Regions from separate parts of the Desulfobacter hydrogenophilus genome, predicted to be linked through region 3. Evidence: riboswitches for the same ligand, from Rfam matches in the RefSeq annotation. Region 3 holds a riboswitch; each other region holds the start of a gene.
What was found. A riboswitch is a leader RNA that binds a small molecule or an ion and turns the genes downstream of it on or off. The one in region 3 is predicted to bind thiamine pyrophosphate.
Positions count from the first base shown of each region.

Region 1: another riboswitch for thiamine pyrophosphate. It lies ahead of thiC (phosphomethylpyrimidine synthase ThiC); the one in region 3 lies ahead of thiM (hydroxyethylthiazole kinase).
Region 2: another riboswitch for thiamine pyrophosphate. It lies ahead of EYB58_RS16530 (class I SAM-dependent DNA methyltransferase); the one in region 3 lies ahead of thiM (hydroxyethylthiazole kinase).

Region 1 is NZ_CP036313.1:2,589,598-2,593,869, reverse strand. It holds gene EYB58_RS11510 (hypothetical protein) at 1-230, opposite strand, end outside; gene thiC (phosphomethylpyrimidine synthase ThiC) at 451-1,737, opposite strand; TPP riboswitch at 1,818-1,929, opposite strand; gene EYB58_RS11500 (GspH/FimT family pseudopilin) at 2,390-2,998, shown strand; gene EYB58_RS11495 (PilW family protein) at 2,989-3,678, shown strand; gene EYB58_RS11490 (type IV pilus modification PilV family protein) at 3,692-4,141, shown strand; gene EYB58_RS11485 (pilus assembly PilX family protein) at 4,141-4,272, shown strand, end outside.
Region 2 is NZ_CP036313.1:3,700,123-3,704,394, forward strand. It holds gene EYB58_RS16520 (NAD(P)H-quinone oxidoreductase) at 1-656, opposite strand, end outside; gene EYB58_RS16525 (TenA family protein) at 999-1,646, opposite strand; gene EYB58_RS16530 (class I SAM-dependent DNA methyltransferase) at 1,676-2,383, opposite strand; TPP riboswitch at 2,457-2,560, opposite strand; gene EYB58_RS16535 (Bcr/CflA family efflux MFS transporter) at 3,241-4,272, opposite strand, start outside.
Region 3 is NZ_CP036313.1:411,880-416,151, forward strand. It holds gene EYB58_RS01855 (Nramp family divalent metal transporter) at 1-797, opposite strand, end outside; gene thiM (hydroxyethylthiazole kinase) at 814-1,680, opposite strand; TPP riboswitch at 1,851-1,953, opposite strand; gene EYB58_RS01865 (SulP family inorganic anion transporter) at 2,158-3,573, shown strand; gene EYB58_RS01870 (STAS domain-containing protein) at 3,686-4,272, shown strand, end outside.

The sequences.
Region 1 (4,272 bases), 2.2 Mb from region 3:
GTTGAGACCACGACCGTGCGGTTTTTTATAATTGTCAATTCCTCGGGCACCAGCACATCCTCAAAATCATGGTAAATTGCAAGGGGTTTAGTCTCAACTTCCGACTGGGTGGATTGACCCTGTTCCGGGGCAGACGCCCCCTGAAAAACCCCGCACCCTGAAACAAAAATAAAGGCGGTAAAGATCAAACAAATTAAAAAGGTTGATGGTAGACAATGACGAATGTGCATTAATTTTCTCCCAATTATCCGTTACCTCAAATGTTATTTCTTCTAAAACTAATCCCCTTAAATGTCAATTCAATGTCATTAAGGGCCATAAAAATTTTAAAATCCACAAATACGGTTGGAAAGACAAACCATATAGTGGATTTTATTGTTTCAATAATCCTAACTTCAGTACTGACGCATGAATATAAAACGATTGATGCAACTTGTCAGGATGAAGCCGCTATCCAAGCAGAGCCCCCACACGTTTAACAGCGCAAAAATCACCGCACATGGTACAGACTTCTTTTTCCCCAGGCTGGGACGACTTGCGGTATTCCCTGGCCTTTTCCGGGTCCAGGGCGCAATCGAACTGCCCCTCCCAGTCCAGGGCCCCCCGGGCTTTGCTCATTTTATGGTCTATAATCTCAGCATCTTTAAGCCCTTTGGCCAAATCTCCGGCATGGGCGGCGATCCGGGATGCAATAATACCTTGTTTAACATCGTCTGCGGTTGGCAGTCGCAGATGTTCAGCAGGGGTGACATAACATAAAAAGTCGGCACCATGCATGGCGGCCAGGGCACCGCCAATGGCTGACGTGATATGGTCGTAGCCGGGGGCAATGTCGGTAACCAAGGGGCCAAGCACATAAAACGGGGCGTTGTGGCAAAGCTTTTTCTGAAGTTTCATGTTCATTTCTATCTCATGCAGCGGCACGTGACCAGGTCCCTCAATCATAACCTGTACGTTTTTTTCCCAGGCCTGCTTGGTCAGTTCTCCCAAGGTGATCAGCTCCTCGATCTGGGGGGCATCTGTTGAATCTTTTATCGCACCCGGCCTGAGTCCATCCCCCAGGCTGATGCAGACATCATGGGCCTGACAAATGTCCAGGAGCCGGTCAAAGTGTTCATAAAAGGGATTTTCATTGCCGGTTTTTTCCATCCATTCAAACAGAATAGCCCCACCCCGGCTGACAATTCCGCAAAGCCTGGGATTCGCCTTAATGCTTCGGGCGCATTTTTGATTGAGCCCGGCATGGATAGTAATGAAATCAATCCCGTTGGCGGCATGAATCTCAACGGTTTCAAACCAATCTTCCAGGGTTATCTCTTCTGTGGGCTTTCCAGTACGGGTTAAGGTGTCATAAATAGGCACCGTACCGATCATCACGGGAATTTGTTCCACCAGACGCTTTCGAAATTTTTCAGTCTCGCCGGATACACTCAGGTCCATGACGGCATCTGCCTGGTACTCTATCGCCAACTTCGCTTTATTTAATTCTGAATCAAAACAGCAGACATCTTTGGATACGCCTAAATTAACGTTAATTTTAGTTTTAAGCCCTTTTCCCACGCCTGCTGCTTTCAGGTTTAAATGATTTTTATTGGCAGGGATAGCAATCCTGCCCTCGGCAAGGCCCTCCATCAGCTCCTGTTTTGAGATGGGTTCATTGGCGAGCACCTGTTCCATCTGCGGGGTGAGAATACCTTTTCTGGCTGCATCCATCTGAGTCGTATATGACTGTGACATGTGTACATCTCCTGTTTATATTTATTTTTGGGCAGGGAAACTGAAACGGAAAAGGCGGGAAAATGACAAACAAGCTCTATGCCAAAGCTTCAATCACTTTCCCTACGCCGGTACGAACCGGATCAGGTTCCAAGGGTTGAAGTCTTGAGCCAACTTCTCTCAGCTTTTACGAAAGCACCCCCGTGATCAACTAAAATATCAAATACTTGATTCGGAAGGTTCTGTCAATGTCTTGATCCTGAGACCAGATTTTCGACACGGTTAAAACAATGATTGAAAACCAATGACACCTGTAGTATTAATTTTATTTAATGGTTTTGGTGAAATTTAACCATGACGTCAAGCAATTTCTATGCATTTTGCCTGGCTAACATCCGAAAAAATTAAATATTTCTTAAGAAAAAGCCGAACTTTAGATACAGATATATAGGTTGAACCATACCCGAGACACGCGTATTAATGTATGGTAAAGAATAAGGCGATTTATTCAAGATCCCGTTAACGACGAGGCTGATTGGAATGATTTTTGCTTTACCATTCAGCGTATTTATAAAATCCGGCCCCAAATGACGATTTTTCCCGATTATAGCCTGATGATTGACACCCTGCCGGGATAATATAGATATAAACAACAAATAAAAGATAAGATAACATGATTAAAAGATCTTTAAAGAGAATGATTCCCGGACAACAACAGCATAATGGCGGATTTACACTGATTGAAATGATGATTGTCATTGCGATTATTGGAGTTTCCGCGTCAATGGCTGTTCCGAACCTGATGCTCTGGTTTGACAACTTAAGCGTCAAATCTGCGGCAAGGGACCTGTATTCGGCTATGCAGGAGGCCCGCATGATTGCGGTTAAGCAGAATGCCAGTGCGGCCATTGTTTTTGATACGACCAACAGCTGTTACTACATTTGCAGTGATAAAGGTGCTGATGACGACTGGGACTCTGCCGGGGATATGACCGGAACAGGCGATAACGTCATTGAACGAAGCGTGTCGCTGCTGTCACCGACGTATAAAAACAGAGTTCAATTTGGCAATGGAAATGCAACCACGCCTGTAGGCTCGACCTTTGGTGATTTCATTACCTATCCATCACCAAATAATGTTCTCGTTGTTAACTCAAGTGGCATAGGAAATGCCGGATATGTCTACCTTACCAACCCGAACAACGGCACGACCTATGCCGTAGGTACACTGTCCAGTGGATTAGTCAAACTACTAAAATGGGGTGGACCAGAATGGCCGTAAACAACCAGAAGGGATTTACCCTGATCGAATTAATGATGACCCTGGTCATCGGTGCAATGATTACAGGGGCGGCCTATGCCACCTATTTATCCCAGCAAAAAGCTTACTATACCCAAGACCAGGTGGCTGAAATGCAACAAAATCTACGGGCCGCGTTTTCAATAATCGCCATTGACCTTCGCATGGCCGGTTATGATCCCACGGCCAGCGGAAATTTTTCCGTCACCCCCACAAATGCAGGAAGAATCCAGTTTGAAACAGATACTGACGGGGATGGCGTTTTGGATTCGGATGAAACCTTTGTTATTGGCCTGGAACCCTCCGTCGATGCGGACGGGAACGGTATTCCCGAAGCAGACAGTGACGGGGACGGAGTACCAGACCCTGTGAATATTGTCATTAAGGCTGGCGGGGGCGGGTATCAGGACATTGCCGAACAGATCCAGGCCGTAGAATTCCTTTACATAGACAGCAATGAAGCAGTGACGGCCACTCCTTCTGACGTTAGAAGCGTACAGATCACTATTCTTGCCGCATCCCCAAAAAAAGACACAAGTTTTACCAATACAACCCAATATAAACCCCCGTCCCCCTCCGGGCAGACGTGGGGGCCGTACAACGACAATTACAGGCGCCGGCTCCGAACACTTAGAATTCGCTGCCGCAATTTAGGATTATAGGAGTGGATGTGCCATGAAAACAATCATAAAAAACCAGAACGGATTCACCCTGATTGAGGCTATGATTGCCATGATGGTCCTGGCTGTGGGCATTTTAGCCATCAATACCATGCATATCAGTTCCACCCGTGGCAATGCATCCGCCAACAAACTGACCATTGCAGGGTCTACCGGAGAAAACATATATGAAACCCTGACCAACCAAAGCTATTCTGATGCAGTGTTTGACGTCGGTGCTCATACGATCAGTGAACTGACCGGATTCGTTCTACCCGGATCCATATCCGCAGCCACCTGGAACGTCACCCAATGGTCCAATACAGACACTGTGGACAATGACGGGGACGGCACCACAGACGAGGATGATGAAAGCGACATTAAATTCGTAACGCTGACAATGACCTACACAGATGCTACCGCAAAAACCCTGACCGTCAACTTCTTAAAAAGTGAGGTTTACTGATGCAACGTGTGTTAATCCATGATCAGTTAAAGGATGAGCAGGGGTTTGCCCTGGTCATTACCCTGCTTGTCCTTGCCCTTTTAACGATGATGGGTACAGCAGCCATCAACACCACCAGTTTTGAACTTAAA
Region 2 (4,272 bases), 1.8 Mb from region 3:
AGAATGACATTGGCGCCCTTCACTTCATTTCTAACAATTTCAACAAAATCTTCCGTGTTGTAGTCAATAACCCGATCGGCGCCGAAACTTTTACAGGCTTCACATCGTTCTGCAGGGCTGTCAGTGGCATAAACCTTTGAGCCGAAAGCTTTTGCAAGCATGATGGCCGTTGAGCCGATACCGCCGGAGCCGCCGTGGACAAGAAAGGTTTCCCCTTCTTTGAGTCCGGCCCCCATGAATACATTGCTCCAAACCGTGAAGAACGTCTCGGGAATTCCCGCGGCTTCCACCAAACTCAAGCCTTTTGGAATTGGCAGGCAATGGGGCGCCAAAACGGCACAATACTCGGCATAACCGCCGCCGTTGGTCAGGGCACAGACTTGGTCTCCCACAGACCAATCGTTGACATCGCTGCCGGCAGCAACAATGGTTCCTGCGATCTCCAGACCCAGAAGGTCCGATGCGCCCTTTGGCGGCGGATAAAGCCCTTTACGTTGAACCATATCGGGCCCGTTTATACCGGTGGCCGCCACCTTGATCAGCACCTCTTCCGGTTTTAGCTGGGGCAGAGGTCTGCTTCCCACAGAAAGGGCCTCGGGACCGCCCGGTTCGATAATTTCAATCACTTTCATCTGTTCCGGTAATGTGGATGTCATCGCTGATTTCCTCCATCGTAAATGATTTTGAATTTACGTCCATTAAATATCGTCAGGGTTTTTGTAAAAGTTACTGAGATTAAAATTCTCCCGTTCACGTTATAATTTAACTTAAGTGTCAGGTCAAATCATAAAAAGGTGAGCAGGTCAACTCGTCGTAGAGTTTATCCAGGGCAACGCTTTGGACGAGTCTTTTAATAGGGCGGAAATTTTGTATATAGTCTTTGTCCTGATCCATCAGGATGATTCCAATATTTTTAAAGGAGGGCATCTGATCAAATTGTCGCAGAATAGACCGTCAAGAGATCAGGGACGATCACAATCGGCTAAAGGTTGTTGCAATTACTTTTTCATAGCTTCTTCAAAGAAATCGAGTTCATATTGTGTTGATAGCGTGAAGGCTTTCAACATTTCCTGATAAAGCTCTTCATCTGCCTCTGATGCTAACCGTTCTACAATATCAATAAATCTTTGCGTGTAGTGCTCGTATTCTTCACTGTGATAGGTGTCGATCCACATCTGGTATTCGTTGTCAGCTTCCGCAATGGTCAAGATGTGATTACCAACACTGTTATATACCCAGAAACAAGGTAAAAGTGCCGCAGCAGCAAGAGCAAATACGGAATTTTCACTGTGATTGAGCAGAAAGGAGGTGTATTTCTCGATTGCAGGAGACTTTTTTTCAGCTTCCTCAATATCAAAATATTTCAGGAACTCATTATGAAGGGCTTTTTCAATGTCCAGCCCATCTTTGGCTAACATTTGAAAGAATTGCTTTTCAGATTTGTTGGGCGCTTTTTCGGCGACCAGGTCCAAAGCCAGATTATCATCCTTGATATAAAGGATATCCTGCGACAGGAAATGTGCAAAATTATTTTTATCTAACGTGCCTTTCGCCAGTTGTACAACAAAGGGATGAGTAATTGTATCCTCATAAATAGAAGCTATCGCATCCCACATTTTTTGGGTGTATTTTCCTGCCGCTTTCATATTCTTCATCACCCCTGATTCTTCTATTTTTATTTTTTAAAGGCACAAATGGCAACATAATCACCGCAGTCAAACCCCGGAATGGGTTGTTCTTCCATATTGTTTGAATATAGCGGATGTTTAGTGAGCGTTTGTGCATAATCAAGGTCTTGAAAACCTGCTGTTTTAAGCATCTCGACTTTCTCAGTAGTTGTACGCCAGTTGGCAACCTTTACAAATTCAATTGGATACGGGTCCCTTGGGTGAACTCCTTCCAACAAAGGATGTTCCCAAGTTTCGAGACTTTTTGCCAGGTTATACATGGTTGCGTATGAACTTTCCTTAGGCACATCAATAACCACGATTTTACCTCCTTTTCTCAAAGCAGTATAGGCTTTGTGAAACACGGACTGCAGGTCATTGATATAGCTTGGTGTGCCGTTGAATAGGATTGTATCGTATTGTTCTTCGCCCAGATCGGCGTCTTCCGCTGTGGTTACATCAACAATTATCCCGCGTTTACGGGCAATCTCAGCCATTCCGTCTGATGGTTCGAGACCGTACTGAATGGGAATTTTAAAATCTCTTTTCAGGATTGATTCAAAAAGACCACTTCCGCACCCTACAGAAAAGGTATCACCCGCATCTTTCATAAAATAAGCGACCAGGTTCACCTCTGAATTTAACAGATTAATATTGTCAAAAAACCACGCATCATATGCTTCTGCAAATTCGTCAAAACTTCTTTTTTTATCCATACTGACCTCCGAAAAGAAACCGTTATTATCAACCCGGTGCAGACAATGTATTTTTATAGGGAGGCACAACTTGAAGAGGTATGATCCGCTTCCCTACGTCGGTATTACCCGCATCAGGTTCCAAGGGTCAGGAAAATTTTTCCTTCTCAGCTTTTGCATGCTCCCCCAGCTAAATTTTGTTGTGTATTTATGCTCTGTAACCAGCAGATTGTCAATAGCCCTTTCAATCCTGTTGGCTCAAGCTGCTGTCTTTTGCATCAGTTGATCATCAGTGGTTTTACATGTTCTAAGTGTATGATCATTCATTCGGAATCGGCAAGGATTAACATCACCCTTTTGACGATCATCCCCCAAAGAGGCTGCCTATGGCTTTTTTATCCGTGACAATGGAAATGCGAATACTTTACCGGTAGCATTTTGCGCAGATAAGCTATAAACCGGGATTTGAATGTTTCCCTATAGGTTAACGATGGTTTGGTTAAGCCGATGGAAGATACCAAGGCTTGAGCTTTAACAAGAGTATCGAACGCCTTTTGAATAAAGCCTATCGGCCAACAATCATAGACAAAGTCAACACGGTTTGATTTCTAAAATTATCCTCCAAAATTTCCAGTAATCCAAACGATTTTTTTGCCCATTTCTCTTCCTGAATTTCATGGATCGGATAATTGTTCAGAACTTCGGCATGACCTCACAATGCTTTTATCATTCATGACTTTTTTCAAGTCTACAGCCACCATAAGAAGAACATATATTGTTGGTTTTTAACTTTCTGCTTTTTTAACTGTTTTTTTATTTATCATTAGGATTATTGAATTAAGTGAACCGGGCTTGTTAGTTTGACTTTTTTGCCGGAGTTATTCTTCCTGCCGAATAAAGGCTTTGCTCCGGACAAGGAGCCAGAGGCTTCCGCAGACACCGCCCACGACAATCTGCATAAGGCCTATGCCTGGAATCAGGTGTGCAGGGACAAGAGAAATAAGAAACATGCCAAGGCTCCCCATGAACATGCTTGTAAAGTTTATCAAAGATGCGGCAGAGCCCGTGTCTTTGTCCTGTTGTGACAACAGCAGACTTGCCGTAGGCGGCCGCATCATATTTATGGCAATGGTGGCTGTGAGCATGGTCAGAGCGAACAGGACAGGAGAAAGGCTGCCGGCCGCATCAATTATAATGCCGCAGATGACTATAACCCCAAATCCGCCTGTAATGACGGTGCCCGGACGAATCCGTTGTGACAGCCGGATATACAGCAAAGGGCCTGCCAGTGCACCAAGGGCGTTAAAGGCGAAATATAAACTGTACAGGTTTTCACCCATGCCAAAGCCTTCGATATATATAAATGAGGAGGCCCCGATAAAGGCCATCAACGGCAGGGGAACCAGGGAAAAAATTCCCAGAGGAACTGAGAATCCCGGATTTTTCAATACAATAGCAAGCCGGCCAAGGGATTGTAAAAGGGAGCCCGCATACCTTTGTTCAAGGGTCTCGTCCAGGAACAGTGAAAGGCAGAGCGCAAGGCTCCCCACACCGGTCAAAGACCAGAAAATGGCCTTCCAGGACATGAAGGTTATGAGCCATGCGCCCAGCACCGGGGCCACAACAGGGGCGGCCACCACCATGGCCATGACCACAGCCAGGACCGACTCCCGTTGGCGGCCGGTATACATATCCTTGACCATGGCAGTGACAACCGCCTCTGCAGCCCCACCGCCAAAGGCCTGAACCACTCTGGCCAGAATAAGCTGGATCACGTTCAGGGAGAGGGCACATCCAATACTGCCAAGCAAGTACAGGCCAAGGCCTGTCAGAAGAACGGGTTTTCTGCCGTATTTCTCGCTGACAGGACCCCAGATCAGGATACCGGCGGCAAAAAAGACCAAGAACAG
Region 3 (4,272 bases):
CCGGCCGGGTGAAGTACACAGGCACCGGTCAAATAGATGGCCGTACAGTAAAGACCGAATGCCCCAAGAAGCGAAAGGGCCGTATCAAAACGGGCTGTTCCCAGATCTGACACCCCCCACCCTTTTTCATGCACGGTATAAGTCTGCATGGACAAAATGGTCACATGGATGGAACCGCCCATGATAGCGGTCATCATCAAAATTTCAGCTTTTCCAAAATGGGAGAAATCCGGCAAAAGCCCGCCAACAGCCATGCCCAGGTCCGGCTTTGCAATAAAAAGGGTGCCGATAAAGCAAACCACAAGCAAAGAGACAATAATCTTGCACAACATCTCAACAATCCGGTATCCGCCGTGGGCCACCAGAACATAGAACGCGATGGTGAATACGATACCCCACCAGGGGACATCAAGGCCGGATACATATCCGGTCACCGCAACCAGAATTTTTAAAAGCACCACATTGCAAAGCCAGATTACCACAAGGGCATCCAGTGTCACAAACCAGGCAGGCAGACTGCCCCATTTGTCCTGCACAATGGAAACAATCCCCCTCCCCCCGATCAGCGCAGTCTTGGCCGCCATGTACTGGCAGACGAAGGCCAAAATGACACTAAGGACCACCACCCATAAAAAATCATAGCCATAGGTCCCACCGGCCTTGGCAACACTTAAAGTGGTTCCAGGCCCCGCGGCCACGGCACTGATGATCCAGGCAGGTCCTAACGCAGATATAAAACGTTTGAAAGACATGCCTTTACCGGATGAATTATTTTGACCTTCTTTTAAATCCGCCATAAAAATCTCCTGTATCTCAAAGGCTGTGAACTTCAGCCCTGAGATATTGATGAATATCCGCTTCCCGAAGTGCGTACAAACTGTCTATAAAATGGGGCAGAAAAAAGCCCGGACCTGTCACCCGTGATGCGGCCAGTTCCCCGGCAATGCCCGTAACGGCAACGCTTGCAATCGCAGCGTCAAAACCGTTTTCAGCCACGGCATAAAAAGCGGCACAGATGGCGGAAAGCATGCACCCGGTACCGGTTACCGCACCCATGAGTTGAGATCCGTTGGCGATTTTAACCATCTTACCCTGCCCCAGCACCATATCCGTGTTCCCGCTGACAACAAGTGCAGATGCGGATTCAAGAAGCGCGGTGGCGCCGCTTGGCAAGTCATCCGCATTTCGATCGGGCCGGCCGTGCCCGGTCAGAATGGCCCTGGCCTGTTCCGGAGAAATCCCGCTGTCCACCCCTTTGGTGGATAAATGGTCTGCAGCAAGGGCGCAGATTTCCGAAGGGTTGCCCCGGATAATTTTTGCCGGGGCAAGGGTGCAAAGTTCCCGGGCAATATCCGTACGGAAGGGTCCTGCCCCGGCCCCCACAGGATCCAGGACAACGGGTTTTTCTACGTCTCCGGCAAGGGACATCAAGGATTTCATAACCGAAATACGATCCGCAACCGGGGTACCGGTATTAATGCAAAGGGCGTCCGATACACCGGACATATACGCTGCATCATCTTCTGCCCAGGACATCATGGGTGATGCCCCAAGGGCCAGAAGCACATTGGCGGTCTGGTTCATGACCACAAAGTTGGTCACCACATGGACCAATGGTCTTGTATCGCGCAACGCGGCAAAAAGCCTATAGGTATTTTCGGCCAGTTCATGGACGTGCATATGCTCACTCTTTCCTTTATATCCCGGGCATTTTTCCCGGAAAATCAATTATTGTTTCCCCGGCAGGGGACGCTTAAATAAAATAAGGCAGGGGGAAAACGGCATGTGGATTGAGGCGGTACACCACAAAATCTATACATGGAATCAAAAGGCGGGAATAAGTGGAAAACCGAAGGTTCTATCCGCTTCCCTGCGTCGGCATTATCCGCATCAGGTTCCAAGGGTCAGGAATCGCTTCCTTCTCAGCCGGTTAAAGCACCCCCAGCAAACGTTATTTTCAATAAATGTACTATGTACGGCAACCGATGATTTGTCAATACATTTTAGACACACCAAAGAGACGGGCAAGGAAGCAAATTCATCCAGTTTTGTTTGACAATTGGCTTGAAAGAATTATTTTATCAAAAATAATACCACAATGTAGTACTGATGATTGATATTAACCCGCGTCTCAACCCATTAAAGAGAATATGACCTTTGAACACTTCCCCCAACGAAATTCAATCATCATCTTTTTTCTCTATTCTGACATGTGGTTTAGTTACAGGGTCGTTACAAGTTGTCCTTTCCGTATCATATGCAGCACTTGTCTACGGTGGACAACTTTCTCTTTATTCCGCCCAAGGGGTAGGCTTTGCTTTACTCGGTGCTCTTATTACCGCAACATCCCTTACTCTTTTTTCTGCCTTACCCGGGACTGTCGGAAGTAATCAGGATGTGTCTGTTGCAATTTTCAGTTTAATTTCCCTGTCAATTGTTGCCTCCATGCCTCCTGGAGCTGATTTGGAAAATACATTTTATACGGTCGCTTTAACCATTTCGATTACCGTACTGCTTACAGGATTGTTTTTTCTGGGATTAGGGGCTTTTGATTTGGGCGGTTTGATCCGATATTTGCCTTACCCTGTAGTTGGTGGTTTTTTGGCCGGGACAGGCTGGTTGCTGTTTACCGGTGGATTGTCGCTAACTGTTGAAACTGAAAATTTTAAAGAAATTTTTCAATCCCATTTATTGGTCAGATGGCTTCCCGGTCTTTTGTTTTCATTCATTATCCTGGTTGTTTCCAAACGATATCGCAATAGCATTATATTGCCTGGAATCATATTTTCGGGCTTTTTTTTATTTTATGGCGCGGCATGGCATTTGGACTATTCCATTGATGATCTTTTGAAAAACAAATGGCTTTTGGGGCCTTTCCCAGAGCAAAGCCTATGGAAGCCGATCTCTGTAACCAATCTTTCCATGGTTGAATGGAATGTCATTAAAAATCAAGCTGCCAATATTGTAACCGTTATGGCTGTTAGTTCTTTAACCCTCCTGCTCAACGCAAGCGCCATGGAATTGGAAACAAAGAAAGATATCGATCTGAATAAGGAGCTGCGTTTGGCAGGTATTACAAATTTGCTTTCGTGTCTCAGTCCAGGTTTTGTTGGTTTTCGACAGCTTAGTTTGACCAATTTGAATTTTAGAATGGGGGCTCAAAGTAGAATAACCGGCCTTATTGGAGCATCCGTCATAGCGTTTACTCTTTTTTGGGGGATATCAATAGTTTCGTATTTACCAAAAATTATAATGGGCGGCGTTCTCATGTATTTAGGCCTGACTTTTCTTGTGGAGTGGGCCTATGAAACATGGTTTACTTTACCTAAAATCGATTTTGCTATTATCTGGCTTGTTTTGCTGGTGATTGCTACATTTGGTTTTATGCCTGGTATTGGCGTAGGCCTTGTTGCTGCAATAATTATGTTTGTTGTCAGCTATAGCCGTACCGAAGTTGTGCGTTACGAATTGACGGGAAATAACTATCAAGGTCTGTTCTCAGGGAATTCAGATCCGAGTCTGATTGTAGAAAAAAAAAAGGAATATGTATACATCCTTCGGCTACCGACGTAAGGCGGGACAGTTTGAACCGTTTGATCAAAGTCTTCCAGGACGTCAGCCTTAAAAATAGGGCATCTCATAAGAGGCCTATTCTACGGCGTGTCCCGGCTTAAAACGGTAGCCCATCCTTCAGTTACAAGGCTTCATTTTTTTTGGCACGGCTCATCGATTGTTTGAGCAGTTAAAGAAAAAAATAGCTTGTATCAGCAACGATGAAGATAATTTTATTATCCTGGATTTTCAGCGAGTTGATGTTTTAGATTCAACCGGCATGCTGAGTTTTAAAAAATTAAAAAACCTAATAAACATCTCCCAGACTCATCTTATAATTACCGCGCCCAATTCCCAAATACATCAGCAACTTTTAAACGGAGGCCTTTCCTCATCGCACCCTTTGATTCACTATTTCCCAGATTTAAATGCCGGCGTTAAATGGTGTGCAAAAAAAAGGCTCAAACAGACACCAAAACATCTTTACGATCCCCCATCACTGACGGAACGCTTGTTTATAAATTATCCCCAAAAAATGGATCTTTCACAACTTCTCCAATATTTTGAACGAATAAAAATTGAATCCGAAACATGCATATTCAAACAAGGGGCTTTTGCAGATACATTTTTTTTCGTTGAGTCAGGACATGTAGTGGAGAGGGGTGAAACACAATCACATGAATCTCTATTGCAGATAGAAACAATGGGAAATGGTCACTT